One region of the Pseudactinotalea sp. genome, then DNA from elsewhere that is predicted to be linked to it. Evidence: predicted binding sites of a transcription regulator. Region 1 holds the regulator's gene; the other holds the start of a gene.
The links. The regulator HspR, encoded in region 1, represses chaperone genes until heat shock. The targets are predictions, from matches to a motif close to AAGTTGAGTCNNNNNGACTCAACTT.
Positions count from the first base shown of each region.

Region 2: ACOJSN_RS14195 (Hsp20/alpha crystallin family protein) is a predicted target of HspR. The motif match lies at 9,462-9,486, and genes of this name have one in related genera.

Region 1 is NZ_JBMDXJ010000478.1:1,153-12,641, reverse strand. It holds gene ACOJSN_RS21640 (sensor histidine kinase) at 1-456, opposite strand, end outside; gene ACOJSN_RS21635 (hypothetical protein) at 446-1,282, opposite strand; gene ACOJSN_RS21630 (hypothetical protein) at 1,275-2,078, opposite strand; partial or broken gene ACOJSN_RS21625 (ABC transporter ATP-binding protein) at 2,171-2,833, opposite strand; gene ACOJSN_RS21620 (putative transporter small subunit) at 2,991-3,122, opposite strand; gene ACOJSN_RS21615 (sodium:solute symporter family protein) at 3,122-4,759, opposite strand; gene ACOJSN_RS21610 (CGNR zinc finger domain-containing protein) at 5,243-5,773, opposite strand; gene ACOJSN_RS21605 (hypothetical protein) at 5,799-6,053, shown strand; gene dnaK (molecular chaperone DnaK) at 6,117-7,991, shown strand; gene ACOJSN_RS21595 (nucleotide exchange factor GrpE) at 7,988-8,611, shown strand; gene ACOJSN_RS21590 (DnaJ C-terminal domain-containing protein) at 8,640-9,647, shown strand; gene ACOJSN_RS21585 (heat shock protein transcriptional repressor HspR) at 9,650-10,066, shown strand; gene ACOJSN_RS21580 (DUF4282 domain-containing protein) at 10,184-10,744, shown strand; gene ACOJSN_RS21575 (hypothetical protein) at 10,741-11,489, shown strand, end outside.
Region 2 is NZ_JBMDXJ010000318.1:703-12,191, reverse strand. It holds gene ACOJSN_RS14230 (YdeI/OmpD-associated family protein) at 127-564, shown strand; gene ACOJSN_RS14225 (LacI family DNA-binding transcriptional regulator) at 763-1,869, shown strand; gene ACOJSN_RS14220 (FAD-dependent oxidoreductase) at 1,859-3,484, shown strand; gene ACOJSN_RS14215 (extracellular solute-binding protein) at 3,729-4,904, shown strand; gene ACOJSN_RS14210 (carbohydrate ABC transporter permease) at 4,905-5,840, shown strand; gene ACOJSN_RS14205 (carbohydrate ABC transporter permease) at 5,830-6,771, shown strand; gene ACOJSN_RS14200 (hypothetical protein) at 6,871-9,426, shown strand; gene ACOJSN_RS14195 (Hsp20/alpha crystallin family protein) at 9,567-9,923, shown strand; gene ACOJSN_RS14190 (heavy-metal-associated domain-containing protein) at 10,010-10,243, opposite strand; gene ACOJSN_RS14185 (metal-sensitive transcriptional regulator) at 10,269-10,574, opposite strand; gene ACOJSN_RS14180 (DUF2330 domain-containing protein) at 10,727-11,489, shown strand, end outside.

The sequences.
Region 1 (11,489 bases):
CTGCCAGGTGAAGATAGTGACGGCAAGCCAGGTCCCGAATGCCAGCGACCACGTGGTCCGTGCCCGACGCGAGGACGCCACGGCAGTCATCGCCAGCGCGAGCCCGATCGTTGTGGCGCCACTGCCACCCGTCAGCAACAGCGAGGCGATGGCGAGGATGGCGAAGCCGCGTGCGACGGCGACCGGGAACCGGTGCCGCCACCACAGCGCCGCCGTCCCCAGCACCGCGACCACGATGCCGACCACGGTCACCCGGTGGGCCATCGGCGAGCCGGGCGGGTAGGTGTACCAGATCACCTCGGGCACGGCGTAGAACGCGACCGTGAGCACGGAGACGAGCGCGAAGCTCAGGCAGACGACGGCATCGGCGTGCACCTGCCGACGCCACCAGCGGCGAAGCCGCGCCCGTGCCCCGTCGGTCGTGGCTGCCGCGGGGCCCCCGCGCTCAGACGTCACTGCGGCGCACCGCCACGGCAGCGACGAGTAATGCGGCTACGGTCCACGCCACCAGGATGCCGTAGCCCTGCCACGGACCGGGCGCGATGAGCGTGCCGGCCTGCGCGGTGACCACGAGCGAGTCGTGGGGCGTCGCCACGAGCCGCCCTGCCCAGCCGGGCAGCACCGACCGCACCATCTCGGCAGCCCCGTTGCCCATCATCGTCAGCACCTGCTCGAGCAGGATCAGCAGGACGAAGGCAGTGACGGCCGCTGCCGCGGTGCGGCGAAGCGCGGCGCCGATCGCCAGGGCGAGCACCGTCACGGCCACGAGGTAGAGCACGGTGCCGATCAGGACCCGCCCGAGGTCGCCGTCGGGCGCTGTGAGCGTGACGCCGGGTCGGTCGGCGAACAGCCGGAGCGCGAGCCACGTGACCGCGAGCGCGAGGACCGCGGCCAGCGCGGCGACCGCCGCGACCGTGATCGATCGGGCCGCCAGCACCGGGAGCCGTCGTGGGACCGCGACGTAGGTCGACCTCGCGCTGCCATCACCGTGCTCACCCGCACTCGTGACCACTCCGAGCATCAGCAGCGGCACCTGGGAGCCGACCAGCCCGATGGTGAGCAGCGAGGAGACGCCGCCCGCGGCCGGGGCCTCGGCGTTATAGCCGACCGAGAGGCCGATCGTGGCGTGCAGCACTGCCGTCGCCGCCACGTACCAGAGCGTGGCGGGCAACGTCCATGCCTTCACCCACTCGGAGCCAAGCACACGCACCAGCCCGACGCCGCGGCGAGTCGGCAGGCCCACCGCCGATGCGCCGGCGACCGCGACGGCATGCTCAGACATCGGCCCGGCCCAGCCGGAGCGCGGCGAGCGCCAGCACGCCCAGACCCCACGCCCCGAGCACACCGAGACTGGCCCACGGACCCACCGCCGTCGTGCCCATCGAGGAGACCACCTCGAGGAACTCGGTCGAGGCAGTGACGGCGACCAGGGCATGACCGGGCAGCCACTGCGCCACCGTGGCGGCGCCCATGAGCGCAAGCTCGGACAGCCCGAGAGCGAACACGACCGCGATCGCGATCGGCGGACGTCGCAGCAGTGCCCCCACGCCGAGCCCGAGCACGGCGAGGAGCACCATCGCGACCCCACCGCCGAGCAGGATGCGGACCGACTGGCCGTCGTCGAGCGCGATCTGCAGGTCGGGGCCGAACGGGCCGAGCAGCAGGATCACCGAGGACACGGCGAGCGTGGCCACCGCGGCGATCGCTGCTGTGCCCGCGACCGCGAGCGCCTTGGCCACGAGCACCGGCCAGCGCGCCGGCACGGCCGTGAACGTGGACGCCGCACTCCGGCCGGCGAACTCGCCCGCCCCTGTGAGCGCTCCGTAGACCAGCAGCGGCAGCTGCGCGAACAGCAGGTTGCTGCCGACCAGGTTCGCGAGGCTGTGACCGTACCCCTCGGCGCCCACGGCGTTGTCCATCGTGGTCAGCAGGCACAGCACGGCGCCGATCGCCACGGTCGCTGCGACGCTCCAGCGGGTGGAGCGCAGCCCCCAGGACTTGCTCCACTCCGATGCGATGATGCGCCCCAGTCCGACGCCGGTGCGGCGCGGCAGGCCAGCGGCGGCGACCGCGGTCATCGCCGGCCCCCGGCCGTGACCTGGGTGCCTCGCGCGCTGCCGCCGTACTCCACGGCACCGGCGGTGAGGTCGAGGTAGGCGGCTTCGAGGGTGCCGGTCGAGGTCCGCGCCACGAGCGAGGCGAGATCGTCGTCGGCGAGCAGCCTGCCGCGGCCGATCACGACCACCCGGTCGGCACACTCGGCGAGCTCGCTCATGAGGTGGGAGGACAGGAACACCGTGCGGCCGTCGTCGGCGAGCTCGCGCAGGAGCCTGCGGATCCAGAGCACCCCATCGGGGTCGAGGCCGTTGACGGGCTCGTCGAGGATCAGCGTGCTCGGGTCGCCCAGCAGCGCTGCGGCGACCCCCAGTCGCTGCGCCATCCCGAGCGAGTAGCCGCCGACGCGCTTGCGTGCGACCGACGAGAGCCCTGCCAGCTCGATCACCTGCTGCACCCGAGCGCGGCCGATCCCGTGGGTGCGCGCGAGCCCCATCAGGTGCCCGTACGCGGTGCGGCCGGGATGCGCCGCACGGCCGTCGAGCATCGCGCCGACCTCCTGCAACGGCGCGCGCAGGTCGGCGTACCGGCGGCCGTTCACCACCGCCGAGCCTGCACTGGGGCGCGCCAGTCCCACGATCATCCGCATGGTCGTCGACTTCCCGGCGCCGTTGGGTCCCAGGAAGCCGGTGACAGCACCGGGCCGTGCGGTGAAGGACACGCCGTCCACCGCCGTCGTCGACCCGTAGCGCTTGGTCAGGTCGCTCACCTCGATCACTGTGATCTCCTTGCGTCGTGCCCGGGTGTGTTCCCGGGGCACCAACGACGCTAGGAACAGCCGCGTGCGCTGCCCACGGCCGCAGCGACGAGTTCGGCGAGCCGCCGCCTCCTCCTGCAGGAGGAGACGGCGGCTCCGCCAGCGCGACGGCGTCGGGTCAGATGATCCGGCGACCTTCGGCCTTGGCCTTGCGCAGCTCGCGTACAAAGGCGCGAACGATCACGAAGAGCGTGCCGGCCACGATCACCGGCCACACGAGGACGTACGCAGTCAGCAGCAGGGTGTCCATCAGTTGCTCCCTTCAGGGGCGCCGGAGAAGGCGGGGACGCCATCCGTTCCGGCAGGTGGCGGCGGCGTGGCGTCGTCTTGCGGTTCGTCGAAGTTGCCGGTGCGCTCCTTGATCAGGTCGAAGTCGAAGCGGCGGTCCTTGTTGAGCATCGTCAGCCCGACGCAGACGATCGTGCTGACGGCGTAGGCCACCAGCGATCCGGACAGCACGGGGTAGTCGTGCAGGAACCCGATCGCGAACGGTGCCGATGCCACCACCGAGACCGCACCGACCACGAATGCCACCCGGCGCCCGAAGAAGCCGAAGGCCATCAGCCCCAGCACCACGCCGATGCCGATCGTCGCGAGCACATCGCTGACGATCCCGAGGCCGCCGTTGAGGTCCACCCACGAGAACCGCACCGGCAGGAACGCGGCGAGTGCCGCGACGACCGCGACGCTGAACGCCACATTGGTCACCCGGTTCCAGTAGAAGCTGGCGATCACCGGGAACACCAGCGCCCCCCACATGGCACCCACGAAGACCAGCAGGTCGAGGATGCTGAACTGCATGGTCGCGAAGCACAGCGCCGCCGTGGTCGCCCCGAGCATGGTGAGGCGGCCGACGAGCAGCATCGTGCGCGGGTTGGCGCGCTGCTTACCTGCGATGTTCTGGCCGTAGATGTCGGCCATCGTGATGGATGCGAGCGCCGTCATGTCTGCGTCCGCCGTTGACGACAGCGACCCGATGATCATGATGAAGAACAGGCAGATCAACGCCGGTGGCAGATAGGTCGCGGCCATCTGCGGCACGAGGTTGTTGACGTCGCCGCCCATCGGTTCGAGGCCGGCATAGAGCGCCATCACGCCGAGCATGCCGACGCCGATCACCGTGGCGCCGTAGCCGATCGTGGCCGTGACGAACGTCTTCTTGATCAGGTCCTCGCGCACGGCGAACAGCCGCTGGGCGATCGTCTGGTTCCCGATCGCGTAGGCAAGCACGGCAGCGATGTAGGGCGCACCCTGGTGGAAGAAGGCCTCGGAGGAGAAGAAGTCGCCCTGCTGCGGCGTGAGGTTCTCCGCCCCGATCGTGAACAGCTCCGGCCCGCCGGCCGCGAAGAACACGGTGGGCACGATCACGACGACGGCGCCGAGCATCGCCAGCACCTGCGCGAAGTCCGTCAGCACCGAGGCGCGGAATCCCGACCACAGCGTGTACAGCAGCACGCCTGCGGCGATCGTGACGATGCCCTGCGTGAAGCTGAAGGGGGACAGCATCGCCACCAGGGCGCCGCCGGCGATGAGGTTGGACGTCAGGCTGATCAGGCTGCCGAGCACGTTCGACCCGGCCAGCAGCAGCTGGCTGGAGCGGCCGTGGCGAGCGAACATCACCTCGGCGATCGTGTGCGCGCGTGGCGCGACCTTGCGGATCCGGCGACCGAACGGGTAGATCAGCAGGATCATCAGCGCACCCCACAGCCCGTAGTGGATCGGGCCGGAGATGCCGTACGTGTAGCCGGAGGTCGCCGAGGCATACATCGACGACGCCCAGATCCAGGTCGCGGTCATCGACGCCGCCGAGATGCCGAAGCCGATCTTGCCGCCACCGGTCATGTAGCCGTCCGCGTTCTCGCGCTTCTTCGAGATCCGGATCGACATGTACAGGCTGCCGCCGAAGAAGGCCAGCAGCAGCAGGACCACGATCGGTCCCGCCAGTTGTTGGATGTCACCCACGGGGTGTGTCTCACTCTCGTCTTGTCAGTGTCAGTGGTGCTGTGCTGGCAGAAGACGGGCGGAGCTAGGTGGGGACGAGGCGGCCGGCGCCGGGCCAGACACTGGCGCGGCAGGAGGTGGACAGGGGGACGCGGTGCGCCGAAGGCACAGAGGAACCTCTCGTGAGATGGCGGCGTGGACGAACCTGGGCCACTGCCGGCTCGAGGGCAGGCGAGAGGCCCGGAGGTGCGGCTCCTTTACTGCATCAGGGCGCACGTGAGTGCGCCACGTGGCGGAACATGGCGGTGCGCCGGTGGCGTCGAGCGACGCGTGGCGCGCGGGAACCGGTAGCGGTTCCACCTCGGCGCGCACACCGGCGCGGTCGAGGCTGCGACGGACACCCTAGCAACGGCGGCGTGCCCGCCAGGGTCAGCGTTTCACCGGGTGGGATGCCGCGCGATGTCGGCGCACGGCGGCGCGGTTGGCGCATCGGACCGAGCAGTAGCGTTGCCGCCCGTTGCGGGTGACGTCGACGACCACGTGCGTGCACGGGTCGGACTCGCAGCGGTGCAGTCGGTGCATGCCGCGGGTGACCAGGTGGAGCGAGGTGCCCACGCTGATCACGGCACGCAGCACGGCGGCGACGCCGGCCTTCTCGTCGCGATAGTGCAGGTGCCAGCCTTCGCCGTCGTGATCGGTGAGTCTCGGATATGCCGCCGCTGCGGCCATCTCGGTGTTGAGCAGTGCGGCCCGCTCGTCCGGTTCGTGCGCGTCGACCACCCGTAGCCAGTCGTCGATCACCTCGCGTACCCCCGCGTGGTCGCCGGGCTCGGCGCTGAAGCGCATCGTCATGCCGAACTCGCGGGTGCGCTCCACGATGCCGGCGCGGTCCTCGGGCCAGTCGTCGGCCAGGGATGCCGCGAGCAGCACCGCGTATTCTCCGTAAGGGTTGAGATGCATAAGACCATTACATCACCATGACGTCATGACCACGATCGACCATCACGTCCACGCGGCCGAGCCCGCCCCGGAAGCCCGGGAGCACGAACACGCCTGGGTGACCGCCTCCCGCCACCGCACGTCACACGGTGACGTGCTCTACGTCCGCTGCGAAGGGTGCGGAGCCCACCGGGTGGACGTCCAGACCGCGCCCGAGACACCGCCGTCGGCCATCTCGGTGGAGATCGGGAACAAAGACGGCGTCTCAAGAGTTGAGCCTCATAGACTCAAGTCAGTTTGACACGCGAGCCTGCGTGAGCACACTTGAGCCCGGAAGACTCACCTCAACCAAGGAGCACACACCATGGCACGAGCGGTCGGAATCGACCTGGGGACCACCAACTCGGTGGTCTCGACCCTGGAGGGCGGCGAGCCCACCGTCATCGCGAACGCGGAGGGGGCACGCACCACGCCGTCCGTCGTCGCGTTCAGCAAGACCGGGGAGGTGCTGGTCGGCGAGATCGCCAAGCGTCAGGCGGTCACCAACGTGGACCGCACGATCTCCTCGGTGAAGCGTCACATGGGCACGGACTGGTCCGTGGACATCGACGACAAGAGCTACAGCGCCCCCGAGATCTCGGCGCGCGTGCTCGGCAAGCTCAAGAAGGACGCCGAGTCCTACCTCGGCGAGCCTGTCACCGACGCGGTCATCACCGTGCCCGCGTACTTCAACGACGCCGAGCGTCAGGCCACCAAGGACGCCGGACAGATCGCCGGCCTCAACGTGCTGCGCATCGTCAACGAGCCCACCGCCGCGGCACTCGCCTACGGCCTGGAGAAGGGCAAGGAGGACGAGCTCATCCTGGTCTTCGACCTCGGTGGCGGCACCTTCGACGTCTCCCTGCTCGAGGTCGGCAAGGACGAGGACGACTTCTCCACCATCCAGGTGAAGGCCACCAACGGTGACAACCGCCTCGGTGGTGACGACTGGGACCAGCGCATCGTCGACTGGCTCGTGGGTCAGGTGAAGAACTCCAGCGGCGTGGACCTGTCAAAGGACAAGATCGCCCTGCAGCGTCTGCGCGAGGCCGCCGAGACCGCCAAGAAGGAGCTGTCCTCGGCGAGCTCGACCAACATCTCGCTGCAGTACCTCTCGATGAGCGAGAACGGCCCGATCCACCTGGACGAGAAGCTCTCCCGGGCGCAGTTCCAGGACATGACCAAGGACCTGCTCGAGCGCACCAAGGCGCCGTTCCAGAACGTCATCCGTGACGCCGGCATCTCCGTGAACGACATCGACCACGTGGTGCTCGTGGGTGGTTCCACCCGCATGCCCGCCGTGACCGAGGTCGTCACCGAGCTCACCGGCGGCAAGGAGCCCAACAAGGGCGTCAACCCCGATGAGGTCGTCGCCGTGGGTGCGGCCCTGCAGGCCGGCGTCATCAAGGGCGACCGCAAGGACGTGCTGCTCATCGACGTCACGCCGCTGTCCCTCGGCATCGAGACCAAGGGCGGCGTGATGACGAAGCTGATCGACCGCAACACGGCGATCCCGACCAAGCGCTCCGAGACGTTCTCCACCGCAGAGGACAACCAGCCCTCGGTGCTCATCCAGGTGTTCCAGGGCGAGCGCGACTTCGCGCGCGACAACAAGCCGCTCGGCACCTTCGAGCTCACCGGCATCGCCCCGGCTCGCCGCGGCGTGCCGCAGATCGAGGTGACCTTCGACATCGACGCCAACGGCATCGTGCACGTGTCCGCCAAGGACAAGGGCACCGGCCAGGAGCAGTCGATGACGATCACCGGCGGTTCGGGCATCTCCAAGGACGAGATCGACCGCATGGTCGCCGAGGCCGAGGCGCACGCCGCCGAGGACGCCAAGCGCCGCGAGGAGCAGGAGACGCGCAACAGCGCCGAGCAGTTCGTCTACTCGACCGAGCAGCTCCTCACCGACAACGCCGAGAAGCTGCCCGAGGACATCACCTCCGACGTGCGCAGCAAGGTCGACGCTCTCAAGACCGCGCTCGAGGGCGAGGACCTCGACGCGATCACCACGGCGCAGTCCGCGCTGGTCGAGGCGTCGCAGAAGATCGGTGACGCGCTCTACGCGCAGTCCGCCACCGACCCGACCGCGGGAGACGCCCCGGCCGACAGCTCCGGCACCGAGGACGCTCCGGTCGAGGACGACGACGTGGTGGACGCCGAGATCGTCGATGACGAGGAGGAGGGCTCCAAGTGACGTCCGGTCCCGAGTTCGAGGGCGAGCCGACCATCCGCGACAAGCGGCGGCTCGATCCCGAGACCGGCGAGCTGCGTGAGACCGAGGCTCCCACCGCCGTCGGGGAATCCCCCGACGGCGGGGCGAGCCCTGAGGAGGTCGGCTCGCCCGAGTCCTCCCCGACCGATGAGGCGGCCTCGGCCAAGGCCGAGGCCGCTGACCTCGCGGACCAGCTCGCTCGCGCGAAGGCCGACACCTACAACCTCGATCAGCGGTTCAACGCCTACGTGCGTCGTTCGCGCAGCGAGGTCACCGAGGCCCGCACCCGCGGGCACGAGGACGTGGTGGAGGCGCTGATCGGCGTGCTCGACGACGTCGACCTCGCACGGCAGCACGGTGAGCTCAGCGGGCCGTTCGCCTCGATCGCCGAGAAGCTCGAAGGGGTCCTGCAGGGCACCTTCGAGATGGTGCGGTACGGCGAGGTCGGTGAGGAGTTCGACCCGGGGATCCACGAAGCGCTCATGCACAACCAGAGCGAGGACGCCACCAGCGAGACGGTGCAGCAGGTGCTGCAGCCCGGCTACAAGGTCCGAGACCGGGTGATCCGCCCGGCGCGGGTCGCGGTCGTCGGACCGCAGTGAGGAACGAGGAGACAGGAAGGGGTGTGAGATGACAGGACAGGACTGGCTGGAGAAGGACTTCTACGCCTCGCTCGGCGTGCCCAAGGACGCCGATGCGGCCGCGATCAAGAAGGCCTACCGCAAGCTCGCCCGCACCTATCACCCCGACCAGAACGCCGGCGACGCGCAGGCGGAGGCGAAGTTCAAGGAGATCGGCGAGGCCTACGCGGTCCTGTCCGACTCCGAGCAGCGCCAGCAGTACGACGCCCTGCGCGCCATGGCCGGAGGCGGACCGCGGTTCGCCTCCGGTCCCGGCGGTGCCACCGGCGGGTTCGAGGACCTGTTCGGCGGCATGTTCGGCGGCGCTGGTGCGCCCGGCGGTGGTGGTACGCGCGTGCGGTACACCAGCGCCGGCGGGTCCGGCGGCCCTGATATCGACGACCTCCTCGGGGGGTTGTTCGGCGGCGGGGGCGGCGGCTTCGGTCGCGGTGGTGCCGACTACGGACCGGTCAAGGGGCGCGACCTCACGAGCTCGGCACGGCTGCCGTTCCGGCAGGCCGTGGCGGGCGACCTGGTGGGGCTCACGGTCAACGGGAGGACCACCAAGGTCCGCATCCCACCGGGCGTCAAGGACGGTCAGAAGATCCGCATCCCTGGCAAGGGCGAGCCCGGACCTGGTGGTGGTCCCGCCGGTGACCTCGTGGTCACCGTGACTGTGGACCCGCACCCGGTCTTCGGGATCAGCGGCAACAACCTGACGATCACCGTGCCGGTCTCGTTCCCCGAGGCCGTCGACGGCGCGGTCGTCTCCGTGCCCACCCTCGACGGCTCCTCGGTGAGGCTCAAGGTCCCGGCAGGGACGTCGTCGGGCGCTCGCCTGCGAGTCAAGGGCAAGGGTGTGGTGACCAAGAAAGGCACCGGTGACCTGATCGTGACGATCGAGGTCGCGGTGCCACGCAACCTCTCGGACGCGGCGCGCTCCGCGTTGACCGAGTTCGCCTCCGCGACCTCGGGCGAGGACCCGCGCACCGGGCTCGCCGAGGCGGCCAGGAGCTGACGATGGCACCCGCCCGGTACGACCAGCCGAGCTTCCTCATCTCCGAGGCGGCAGCCCGAGCCGGCATGCACGCGCAGACGTTGCGCACGTATGACCGGCTGGGCCTGGTCGTGCCGCAGCGCGCCACCGGCCGCGGGCGGCGCTACTCCGAGCGCGACGTCGACAAGCTCCGCGAGATCCAGCGACTCTCCCAGGACGAGGGCGTCAACCTCGCCGGGATCGCCCGGATCTTCGAGCTGGTCGAGGAGAACGAGCAGCTCCGCGACCGGCTCGAGCACCTTCTCGGCATGAGCGGCCACCGCCCGCGCGTCTTCACAGCCTCACCGAGTGGCGACATCGTCGCCACCAAGCCGGGAGCGCGGCTGCGTCGGACCACGACCGCTGGTGCGCTTGTCGTCTGGCGGCCGACACGGGACTGATCGGTCGACCGCGACCGGCTCAGCGTCGGCCGTGATGGGGAGATGTGCTCGGCCGCGGCGGGGCAATCGACGCGAAGGATCGGTAGCCTCCCCGTGATCCGACCGTTTGGGGGAGAGATGACCGAGAACCAGTTCGGCCCACGTGAGGGCGAGGCCGATGACCAGACTCGCGTGAACTATCCGCGTCAGCCTGAGCAGGGCGAGCAACCTCATGGCCCGCGTGTTCCACCGCCGCCGCAGCAGCCCTACCAGCAGCAGCCTTTCCCGCAGGCGCCGCAGCAGCAGGCTCCTGGCTACCAGTCGGCGCCGTACGGGCGAGGCGAGCAGCCGGCCTACACCCCACTGGCGCCCGCATCCCCACTGCCGCCGGCCAAGCCCGGTTACTTCAAGGCGCTGTTCGACCTCAGCTACGCCAGCCTCGGAGCGCCGAAGTTCGCCAGGGTGTTCCAGCTGCTGTTCATGATCATCAGCGGTATCGCCGGCCTGGTCGCCATCGTCTCGACCCTGCGGTTCGGGAGCTTCCTGCCGCTGCTGCTCGGGATCGTGTTCCTGCCGATCCTCTGGCTGCTGCTGAACACCCTGGTGCGGCTCGCGCTGGAGGCAGTGGTGGGAATCGTGCAGACCGCGGAGAACTCCGAGCAGATGCTGGAGATCATGCGATCCCGAGGTGGCTCATGAGCGGAGGCGGCGGTCCGTCGCCGATCGTGATCGGGCTGCTGGTGCTGCTGGCCATCGGTGCCGCGATCGGGATCTACGTCGCTGTCAAGCGGCACAAGTACGTCAAGGCGATCCGCGACCGTGGCTGGCACTTCGACTCCAACCCGCCGATCGAAGTGGCGAACGGTCTGGTGGTACCGCCGTTCGGGATCGGGTTTCGGCGCGGGACCGATGAGCATGTGGTGGGACGCACCCGGTCCGGAGTCGACTTCCAGGTGTTCGAGTACCAGGCGGCTGGCGACGCTCGGGTGGTGTGCATGCCGATCGGTATGCCGTTGCCCGAGGTCGTCGCGACCGGTCCTGGGCAGACCCGCATGGGGGTCGTGGCCGAGCATCGGGGGATGCTCCCCGGAGGTGGCCTGCTGCTCGGCGCGGATCCGGCGTTCACCGACGCGTTCATGAACGTCGCAGGTGGGCCGATGTCGGCCTTCGGTGCCCGGTACCCGCTGAACCTGGCGGTCGACGGCGACCAGCTCACGCAGGTCGGTGCCCCGAAGGACCCCGACGAGCTCGAGGCGTACCTGGATGCGCTCGCCGAGGTCGCGACCGCCGTCCAGGGCGCTGGGTCGCAGCTCGAACCGTTCCGGCAGAACCCACCCGAGATGCGGCTTGGCTTCTACCACCGGCCCTCCTGGTACTACCTGGCCAGTGACGACGGGCTGCTGTCGGTGGTCGAGCACACCGGGGGTGGCATGAACCACCACAC
Region 2 (11,489 bases), on a different contig from region 1:
CGCTGCCACCGCGATCCTGATCGGTGCCGACCTGCTCACGACGAACGTCACGCACCTCCGATGGATCGAAGGACTCACACCACCGTACTGAGCCCGCAGGCGCCGTCGGCCTGTGATGCTAGTCGGATGAAGTTCACCGCAGAGCTGGAGAGCACCGGTGGCAACACGGCCGGGTTTCGGGTGCCGGAGAGGGTGGTGGCCGGACTGGCCGGAGGGAAGCGCCCCAAGGTGACCGTCACCCTCAACGGCTACACGTACCGGTCGTCCATCGCGGCGATGGGTGGCGAGTACTGGCTCGGCGTCGCCATGGCGCACCGCGAGCCGGCGGCGGTCGAGCCTGGCGGCACCTACGAGGTGGAGGTCGAGCTCGATGTCGCGCCGCGCGTGGTCGAGCTGCCAGCGGAACTCGCGGAAGCGTTCGAGGCGGAGCCGGCGCTCGCGCAGGCCTGGGCCGCGCTCTCCTACTCGAACCAGCGCTGCCTCGCCGAGCCGATCGGGCAGGCGAAGGCCGAGGATACCCGCGCGCGTCGGGTGGCGAAGGTCGTCGCGGAGCTGCGCGGCTGACGCCACGCCGTGGTCGGGCGGTCAGCGCGGACTGACAAGACGGACCTCGACGCCCTCTCGGGCGGCGCCTGAGCGCTGCTCGTGGGCGTGATCGCGTGCTGGGCTGCTAATAATGCGCATAATCCCGTTGTCCGGCTGCCCCGGTGCGACCAGGCTGTCTCGTACGAGATGGCTACCAGTCACGGTCGAGGAGGATCGATGCCGAGGCACCGCGTGACGCAGACGGATGTCGCCGCGCTCGCGGGCGTGAGCCAGGCGACCGTGTCCTTCGTTCTCAGCGGCCGCACACCGAGCGGCGTGCGGATCAGCGAGGAGACCCGCCAGCGCGTGCTCGACGCGATCCGGATCACCGGGTACTCGGCGAACCCGGTGGCGCAGCGGCTCGCCGGCGGGCACAACCAGATCCTGGGTGTCTTCACCTACGAGGCGACCTTCCCGCGTGGTGGACGTGACTTCTATGGACCGTTCCTGGTGGGTATCGAGCATGCCGCCGAGCAGATCGGCGTGGACCTGCTGCTGTTCACCAGCGCCAGGGTGGTCGAGGGATCGCGTCGTCTCACCCGCAGCGGTTGGCAGCGGCTCGGCATAGCCGATGGCTGCCTGCTGCTGGGGCAGCACGAGGAACGCGCTGAGCTGCAGCACCTGCTGGACACCAACTATCCGTTCGTGTTCGTCGGACGGCGGGAGAGCGAGGGTGGGCGGCTGCCCTACGTCGGAGCTGACTACCTGAGGGCCACGAAGCGGGCGACCGACCGTGCCGCCGACCTGGGGCACCGACGGATCGGCTACGTCGGACCGACAGGTACCGACCAGCCGACCTTCGATCGGCTGACCGGGTACCGGGCATCGATGGCCGAGCGGGGCCTGCCGACGCAACTCATCGCGCCCGCCGATCCTGTGCAGACCGCGGCCGAGATCGCTGAGCGGCGCGTGAGCGCGATGCTGCTGGCACCCGAGGTCGACCCGGACGAGCTGTGCCGAGCGTTGGCCGGGATGGGCATCCGTGTTCCTGACGACCTGTCGGTGCTGCTGCTGGGACAGCCGCACCATCGCCTGCCCGGGCCGACCCTCTGGTCGGGCTTCACGATCCCCCGTGAGCAGATGGGTGCGCGCGCTCTGCTGCTGCTCTCGCGACTGGCGGGGACCGACGGCAGCCGTGACGAGCACGGCGCCACCGACCTGCACCAGCTCTTGGAGTGCACCGAGGTGGCCGGTGAGACGCTCACCCCGCCGCGAGATCCAGGTGGACCCACCGACCGGCTGCCAGCAGCCCCGAGAGAGAATGGAACAGTGCGTGAGCTCTGACGAGATGAGCGCAGACGTCGTGGTGATCGGAGCCGGCCTCGGCGGCATCGCGGCGGCGATCGCTGCCGCGGAGCGGGGCGCTACCGTGGTGCTGACCGAGGAGCACCCGTGGATCGGCGGTCAGCTCACGTCCCAGGCTGTGCCGCCGGACGAGCATCCCTGGATCGAGCAGTTCGGTGCGAGCGAGCGTTACCGGCGGCTGCGCGAGGGAATCCGAGGCGCGTACCGCCGCACCTACCCGCTGCGCCCGGAAGCCAGGGCGTGGCCGGAGCTGAACCCCGGTGCCGGCTGGGTCTCCAAGCTCTGCCACGAGCCTCGGGTAGCGCTGGCAGCTCTCGAGGAGATGCTCGCACCCTGGCGGTCCTCGGGGCGGATCAGACTCCTGGAGCGGGTCCGCCCGATGGCGGCGAGTGTCGACGGAGACGCGATCACCTCGGTGACGCTCACCTCGGTCCTGGGGGACGGGGCCACCATCACCGTGGCTGCCAGGTACGTGGTGGACGCGACCGAGACGGGGGAGCTGCTTCCCCTGACCGGTACCGAGTATGTGACGGGGTTCGAGTCCGCCGCGGAGACGGGTGAGCCGAGCGCCCCCGCGCAGGCGCAGCCGGACAACGTGCAGGCACTCAGCGTCTGCTTCGTCGTCGAGCACGTCGAGGGCGACCACACGATTGACAGACCCGAACGATACGACTTCTGGAGCTCCTACCGCCCAGCGGCCTGGAACGGTGCGAACCTGCTGTCCTGGACGGCACCCAGCCCGCGCACGCTGGAGATGGACACCCGGACCTTCACCCCGAATCCTGGCGACGACGCCCTGGCGGTCAGGGCCGACCAGTCCCAGAATCCCGGTGACGGCAACTTGTGGACGTTCCGCCGTATCGCTGCGGCCAGCCTGTTCGAGCCTGGCCACTACAGCAGCGACATCTGCCTGGTGAACTGGCCGAGCATCGACTACTTCCTGGCGCCCGTGCTCGATGTCGAGCCCGAGGAGGCCGAGCGCCGCATCGCCGATGCCCGGCAGCTGAGCCTGTCGATGCTGTACTGGATGCAGACCGAGGCGCCCCGCGAGGATGGTGGCACCGGCTTTCCCGGCCTGCGGCTGCGGCCGGATGTGATGGGTACGCGCGATGGGCTCGCCCAGGCTGTCTACCACCGGGAGTCGCGCCGGATCCGGGCGGTCACCACGGTCACAGAGAACGATGTGTCGTATGCCGTTCGCGGTGATCGCGGCGCCACTCGGTACGAGGACTCGGTCGGCGTGGGGATGTACCGCATCGATCTGCATCCCTCCACCGGTGGCGACACCTACATCGACGTGCCCTCCACGCCCTTCGAGATCCCGCTCGGTGCACTGCTGCCGCGGCGCATGACGAATCTGATCGCCGCCAACAAGAACATCGGCACCACGCACATCACCAACGGCTGCTACCGGCTGCACCCGGTCGAGTGGAACATCGGGGAGGCGGCAGGGCACCTCGCGGCCTACTGTCTCGCCCGATCCCGCACCCCGCACGAGGTGCAGGAGCGGCCCGACGTCCTCACCGAATTCCAGCACGAGCTGACCGCCACCGGTGCGCAGCTGCGTTGGCCGGAGGGCGCACACCCCTACTGACAGCCCGCTGATCTCGGACGGAAGCGCACTGATGCCGCGCGGCGGCAGTGCGCTCACGGCCGAGCCCAGATGACGGGTACCCAAGCCCAGCAACGACGCTACGAGGAGAGAGATCATGAACCGACCAAGCAGAACCAGGCGGGCGGCAGTGCTGACGGCTGCCGTCGCAGCGGTCGCGCTGACAGCAGCGTGTGGCGGCGGCGGGAACGCGCCCGCAGCACCAGATGGCCCCGTGGACCTTCGGATGACGGTGTGGAGCGGCAACGAAGGACACCACGAGATCTTCGAGGCGATCGCTGCCCGCTACATCGAGGAGAATCCTGAGCTGGTCAGCAGTGTGTCGTTCGATGCGATGCCCGCTGACACCTACGTGGACGCACTGACCACGCAGATCGCAGGCGGGGATGCCCCGGACATGGCGTGGCTGATGGAGTCCTACGCAGCCCAGTTCGTCGACTCGCGCGTCTTCGCCGACCTGACCCCGGCGTTCTCCGAGACCGAGGGGTATGAGATGGACGATCTGATCCCTGGGGCGATCGAGCTGTGGTCGCGAGACGGGAGCCTGTACGGCTACCCGTTCTCGAACAGCCCTTTCGGTGTCTACGTCAACCTCGATCTGATCGCGGCCGCCGACCAGGAGAATCCCCGGGACCTCATCGCCAGCGGCGACTGGACCTACGACACGATGATGACCGCCGCCGCCGCGGTCGCCTCCACGACCGACGCGGCCGGCTTCCTGCCTCACGACGACCCGTACACGAACTGGAACGGCGCCCTGGGCCAGATGTGGATGGCGTGGGGAGCGACCCCGTGGAGCGCGGACGGCAGCGAGTGCCAGTTCACCGACCCGGCCGTGGTGGAGTTCTTCGACTGGTTCCATACCCAGGTCTACGAGAACGGAACGATCCCGATGCCGGGCGAGGAGTTCGACTTCGCGTCCGGACAGGTCGGCTTCATGATGTCGCAGCTGAGCATGTCGACAGGGCTCGGCGACGGCTTCGAGTGGGACTTCGTCCCTCTGCCTGCCGGACCGGCGGGCCAGGTCTCGGTCGTGGGGCAGGGCGGTGTCGGCGTCCTGGCCCAGAGCGATCACCCCGAGGTGGCTGCTGACTTCCTGGCCTACTTCACCAGTCCCGAGAGCTCCCGGCTGCTCGCCCAGTTCTTCCCACCGCCGCGCACCTCGCTGCTGACGACCGACACGCTCGCCGACGCCGCGCCGGACCTCACGGCCGAGCAGCTGCAGACGACGGTCATCGACCAGTCGGTCGACGCCGTCACCAAGGCGGGGCACCCGCAGATGAGCCAGATCAATGACCCGATCCGGGTCAGGCTGGACTCGCTCTGGGCTCCAGAAGCTGACGCTGCCAGCGTGCTGGCCCAGGTCTGCACCGACATCGAACCGATCATCTCAGGGGACTAGATGGTCTCGGCCGCCACCGGTCGGCGACGCGAGGGGCCGGCGCTGAGTGGCTCCTCGCGTCGCCTGAGACGAATCGACCACGCGGTCGGGCTCGCCTTCGTCGCGCCGGTCATCATCGGTGTCCTGGGACTTGGACTGGTCCCGTTCGGCTACGTGATCTGGTACGCGTTCCATGACTGGAATCCGCTGGTGGGAACCTTCTCCTGGGTGGGTAGCGCGAACTTCAGTCAGCTGGTGAGCGACTCCACGGTCTGGGCCTCGCTCGGCGTGACGCTGGCGTTCGCACTCATGTTGATGGTTCTGAACGTGACCCTGGCGATGGTCTTGGCGCTCCTGCTCGTGCAGAAGCTGCCAGGCACGACGACGTTCCGCGCCTTCTTCTTCTCGCCGGTGGTCGTCTCCACGGTGGCGTGGGTACTGATCTGGAACTTCCTGGTCGCCTCGAACGGTGGCATCAACGGTCTCTTGTCGACGCTGGGGATCATGGGCCCGAACTGGCTGCGTGATCCCGACTGGGCTCTGGTGACGCTGGTGGTCATCCAGGTCTTCAAGGGCGTCGGCATGAACATGATCCTCTTCATCGCCGCCCTGCAGAACGTGCCGGCCGACGTGAAGGAAGCCGCCCGGATCGATGGCGCGAGCCCGCGCCGAGTGCTGACTTCGATCACTCTTCCGCTGATGACTCCCACGGTACTGCTGGTCACGATGATCACCATGATCAGCGCCATGGATGTGTTCGCGCCGATCCAGATCCTCACTCAGGGCGGACCAGGACGCTCCACGACAGTGATCTCCTACCTGCTCTACCGCACCGCATTCGTGCAGCAGGACTTCGGCTACGCCTCGGCGATCGGCGTGCTGCTGTTCTGCGTGGTCCTGGTGATGGCCGCACTGCAGTGGGGTACCCGCAAGAGGTGGGTGCACGATGAGGTCTGATCACGACACCGCCATCGCAGATCGGCCGGTCGCACCGGCACCGGCGCCGTCGCAGCAGCACCCGCCCGATCGCGATCGAGACTCGCGCCGTGCCCGGCGTCGTGGTCGCGTCGGCAAGGTCGCCATGTACGCCTTGCTCATCGTCATGAGCGTCCCGTTCGTCTACCCGCTGCTCTGGATGGTGTTCTCGGCCTTCAAGCCGGCGAACGAGATCTTTGCCATCCCACCCGCACTCTTCCCCAGGGAGTGGACCCTCGACGGCGTGGCACGCATCTTCACGGCGCAGCCGTTCGCGCAGCAGTACCTGAACTCGTTGTACATCGCGGCGCTCGTCACGATCGGTTCCGTGGTCGTGGGAGCACTCGCCGGCTACGCCTTCGCGCGTATCCGCTTTCCGTTCGCGTCGTGGCTGTTCTTGTTCCTGATGGCGGGCCTGTTCATCCCGACCGAGGTGACCATCATCCCGATCTTCCGATGGGTCGCCTCGCTCGGGCTGATGAACACGCACGTCCCGCTGATCATCCTCCCGGTGCTGGGTCCGGGGTCGATCGTTGCTGTCTTCATCTTCCGGCAGTTCTTCCTCTCGTTGCCGGAGGAGCTGGAGGAGGCCGGTCGGCTTGACGGGCTGGGGCGGCTCGGACTCTTCATGCGGATCGCGTTCCCGCTTGCCGGACCAGCCATCGCCGCCGTGGCGATCATGAAGTTCCTCGTCTCGTTCAACATGTACTTCGAACCGCTGATCTTCCTTCGCAGCGAGCATCTCTTCACGGTGGGGCTCGGCCTCACCGGCTATCAGGATCATTACGGTGAGCCGCTCTACAACGCCCAGATCGGCGCGACCGCTCTGACCGTGATCCCGGTGCTCATCGTCTTCCTGCTTGCTCAGCGGCAGTTCGTCGAAGGCCTGTCTCGCACCGGACTGAAGGGGTGAGCGAGGGGACAACCAGTTGCCCATGACGACCGCGGTGCCCGCTGTGGCGCCCTGACCTCGACCGCGTACGAGAACCCACCAGCAGACAAAGGAGTCACCATGCCTGATCCCACCCTTCCCACGTTCTCCCGACGGGCCCTGATGATTGGCGTCGGTGCAGCATCGATCGCCGCCTTCGCTGCCCGTGGCCTGCAGAGCGCACCGTCCGCGTATGCCACATCTGAGGGCACTGTGCTGCCGCTGGTCGATCCGCTGGCCTCCGAACCGGACCGCTCGCAGTTCGACGACTCCGAGCACGTCTTCGCGGCCTACCTCACGGTGGTGGCGCCGATCGCCAACAGCATCCGCGACGAGGACCCCTACTACGGCTGGATGGAGGACGGCTGGTGGCGGGCGCCGCAACAGCCGTACAACGCACGCGAGATGGAGCAGGTCGCCACCCTGACCTGGTTCTTGACACACGAGCGCACGTGGAACCCCTACTTCGCCGACACCAAGCTTCGTGACCGGATCGAGGCTGCGCTGGGCTACTACCTCAGCAGTCAGCTCGCTGACGGTTCCTGGTCGGAGTACGAGTGGGACGTGCCGCACCTCGCACCGACCGGATTCGGGAGCGTGGCCCTGACCACCACGTACCGATACCTGCGTGAGGCCGGTGAGCTGACGGACTGGCTGCCGGAGATCGAGTCTGCCGTCCGTGCGTCGAGCGCGTGGCTCGTCGACCGCTCGCTGGGGCACTGGCGCCAGCCCACGCCGTACACGAACCAGGTCGTGGCCGGCCTGGCGGGTGCGAGCATGACGGCCGACCTCTTCGAGGACGCCGACCTGGCCGCCCAGGTCGCCGAGTGCTGGGCCACCCTGCGGGAGCACGGCATCTCCGATGCGGGGCACAGCCACGAGCCGATGGCCTACGACTTCGACTACTCGTTCATCGTCGCCATGCCGGACCTGGCCGAGGGCGCCCTGGCAGGATTCAGCGAGCCGATCGAGATGGCGCGCTCCATGGCCGAGTTCGTCTCGTACGCCAGCGTCCTGGAGCCCGACCGTGCAGGGTTCCTGCACTGGAGTGCTGCCTCTGCCCGTATCGCAACCTTCACCCAGGAGATGCAGCCCAACGAGGTGCTGGACCGGACCTCCCTGGGCCGGGCGCTGATCGACCACGTCCCGGTGCTGGCCGCCTTTCACCCCACCGACACCGAGATCCTCGCGGCTCGCCAGGCATGGAAGTCAGATCCCGGGCCGATCGTCCCGCTGCAGCGCAGGAGCACCTCGCCTCGGACCTGGATGCACAGCAGCAGGGCACCCCTGGGGCCGAGCGAGGCAGAGCGAGAGGATGCCATCGCGACGCTGCCCTACCTGGCGTCCGATCGGTTCACCGAGCTACGCCAAGCGGGGAGCATCGATCTCGACTACCTGTTCGTGCGGCGTCCGGAGTACTACATCACGACGCTGCTGGGGAGGCGCGCTGGTCACCACGGTCCGTACCAGCGGCTGCGGATGGGCCCCGGACTGCTGTGGCACCCCACGATGGGCGGCCTCGTCTATGTGCTCAACAGCAACGACGAAGATGCGTGGGGTCCGTTCCCTGAGGTCTCGTCGGTGACGCGCGTCGAGGTGGCTCGCACCTACTACTCCGAGCCGTACGGGGAGGGTGAGCGGCTCTCCGCCGCTCAGGTGGGCAACCTGGAGAACGAGTTCAGCGCTGCCTATCTGGATCGCACCAACGGCAGCCACGTGGTGCTGTCGTTCTTCGACGACCACGTGGTGCAGGACATCACGGCTGACGATCCTGGCCGCGCCGTCATCCCGCTGCTGCTTCAACCAGGCGACGTGCTGACCTTCTCGGACGGCACCGAGGTCACCTACGGCGACTCCGTGGAGCTGACCGACATCACGGGCCTCCGGCTGGAGCGTGGCACCGGCACCCTGAACATCGACCTCGACCGCACCAGCACGATCACGCTGGACGTCACCGATCGGGTCAGGATGCACGACTCGCGCCGCCAGCACCTGATCAGGGTCGAGCACGGCGGATCATTGCGGACCACCTACGCGTTTGCGGGCCCGGCTGAGACGGCGTCGCAGGCCCCGGCGGCCGGTGTGCTGAGCTCCGACAACGGCCATCACGGCACCGATGACGGCAACTACGACATCACGATGGACCTGTGGTGGGGCGTGAATGCTCACGGGATGCGGCTGTTCGAGAACGGCGAGCTCCTGGCCTATCGCAATCTCGTCGCGCGCTCACCGCAGCCGCAGTCGATCAGCTTCCCGGTACGCGGACGTCACAACGGCACCTACCACTACACGGCTGAGCTGATCAACGCGGCCGGCACGACGACAGCGAGGGATGTCACCGTCGAGGTTCGGCACGCACAGCCCGGTGCGGTGGTGCTCTCGCATGACAACTACTCCGGCGACGCCGACTTCACGCTCACCACGAACATGTGGTGGGGCACGAACGCGGAGCGATACCGGCTCTACGAGAACGGCGATCTCATCGATGAGCAGCTCGTGGAGAGCAACACGCCGCAGGCACAGTCAGCGGCGACCGAGGTCACCGGTCGTCAGCCGGGTGTGTACCGGTACGTCTCGGAGTTCTTGAACGCCAACGGGATCTCGAGGTCGGCGGAGGTCAGCGTGAGCGTGCGGTGACGCCTGCGGTTCGGCGACCGACTGGTCGGGGTTTCGCCTTGAGTGAACCACGCTCAACTTTGGGCATGTTCGCGCGTTACACCTGACGTAGCGCGAGCCGCCACCCGGGTGGCTCGCTTCTGACCGAAGGTGGGACTCCCATGACTCTTGGCCCCGTTGACCTGTACCGCACCGACGAGGCATTCGTCGCCACGATCGACCTGCCCGGCGTGACGCCGGAGAGCATCGACGTGGACGTCGACGGCCGCATCCTCACCGTCCGTGCCGAGCGCGCCCGGCCCGAGTCCGAGGTCCGCTGGCTCGTGCGCAGCCGCCCGGTCGGCCGGTTCGCCCGCCGGTTCACGCTCGGCGAGAGCGTCGACGCCGAGCGCATCGCCGCGGCGTATGCCGATGGTGTGCTCACCCTCACGGTCCCGCTCGCCGAGCGGGCCAAGCCGCGCAAGGTCGAGGTGACCACCACCGCGCAGGTGCCCACCGCCGTCGAGCGGGCCGCCTGAACACTCCCCTCACCCAGAGGGAGCAACAACGCCGGGAGGGCATGGCCCTCCCGGCGTTCTTGTGTCCTGCGTGAGCGGGCGCCGGGTCAGTGAATGGCGGCGACCCGGTAGCCGGCCTCGTCGACGGCGGCGCGCACGGCTTGCTCGTCGAGCGGCTCGTTCGTTACCACGGTGACCGGGGAGGCCTCGCCCGTGCGCAGCTCGACCGAGACGTTGAGCACGCCGTCGACCCCCTCGATGGCTTCGGTCACGTGGGCGACGCAGTTGCCGCACGTCATGCCCTCGACGTCGACGGTGGTGGTGCGGTCGGTGCTGTTCATGCGTTCTCCTCAGGTGGTGAGCGGGTCAGGAACGGACCAGGCGCGCGATCGCGGCCGAGGCCTCAGCGACCTTCTCGGCACCGGCCTCGGGCGAGGTGCGGGCGGCGTCGACCACGCAGTGCGACATGTGATCCTCGAGCAGCCCGAGGCCCACGGCCTGCAACGCCTTGGTCACCGCAGAGATCTGGGTGAGCACGTCGATGCAGTACTTGTCCTCCTCGACCATGCGAGCGATGCCGCGCACCTGACCCTCGACGCGACGCAACCGCTTGAGGTAGGCGGCGCGGTCGTCCTCGTAGCCGCGGTGGGTGGTGTGGTCATGCTCGGTCATGGTGGCCTCCTGCTACCCAATGTACCCCCCTAGGGTATTCCGTGAAGAGCGCGTGCACGGGCGGCTACGGTTCGGTCACGATTCCCGGACCGAACGTCTCGGTTCGGTATCGACGGCCGAACCGGCTCGCGTACGCGCCTAGTTTGGCCCATATGAAACGGCTCAAACTCGCCGGGCTCACGCTCGTGACAGCCCTCGCATCGATGGTCGGGATCGCGATCATGCCCGCAGCCCAAGCCTGCGGCTGCGGCGGATTCGTCTCACCCGAGGGCGAGGATGTGGCCGCCGGCGCGGAGTACGCGGTGCTGAGCTGGGACGGCGAGACCGAGCGTGTGGTGCTCTCGATGGACGCCATCACCACCAGCTCCGATGCTGCACTGCTGATCCCCACGCCGACACCTGCTGAGGCCGCGCTCGCGGAGACCAGCGTGTTCTCCGAGCTCGAGAAGGTCATCGAGCCGGAAGAGGTGATCACCTACGAGTGGTGGCCGGACCTGGGCTTCGGAGCAGGCGCCGGCGAAGGCGGGGCACCCCAAGGGGCGCCCGGCGACAGCGGTGTCTCGGTCCTGAACACCCAGCAGCTCGGCGACCTGGAGGTCACGGTGCTCGCCGCGAGCGATGCCAATGAGCTCGCCGACTGGCTCGACTCGCACGACTACGTGATGCGCGACGGCCTCGCCGACGCGCTGATGCCGTACGTCTCGGAGGGCTGGTACTACATCGCGATCCGCCTCACCGCGGAGGCCGACACGCTCGAGGGTGCGCTGCAGCCCATCGATCTCACGTTCGCCTCGCAGCAGCTGATCTACCCGATGCGGCTGTCCTCCGCCGCCACCGAGTCGCAGTTCGTGCGGACCTACGTGTTCTCCGACCACAAGGTCCGCCGCACCGACGAGACCGCGACCGAGGGGCAGG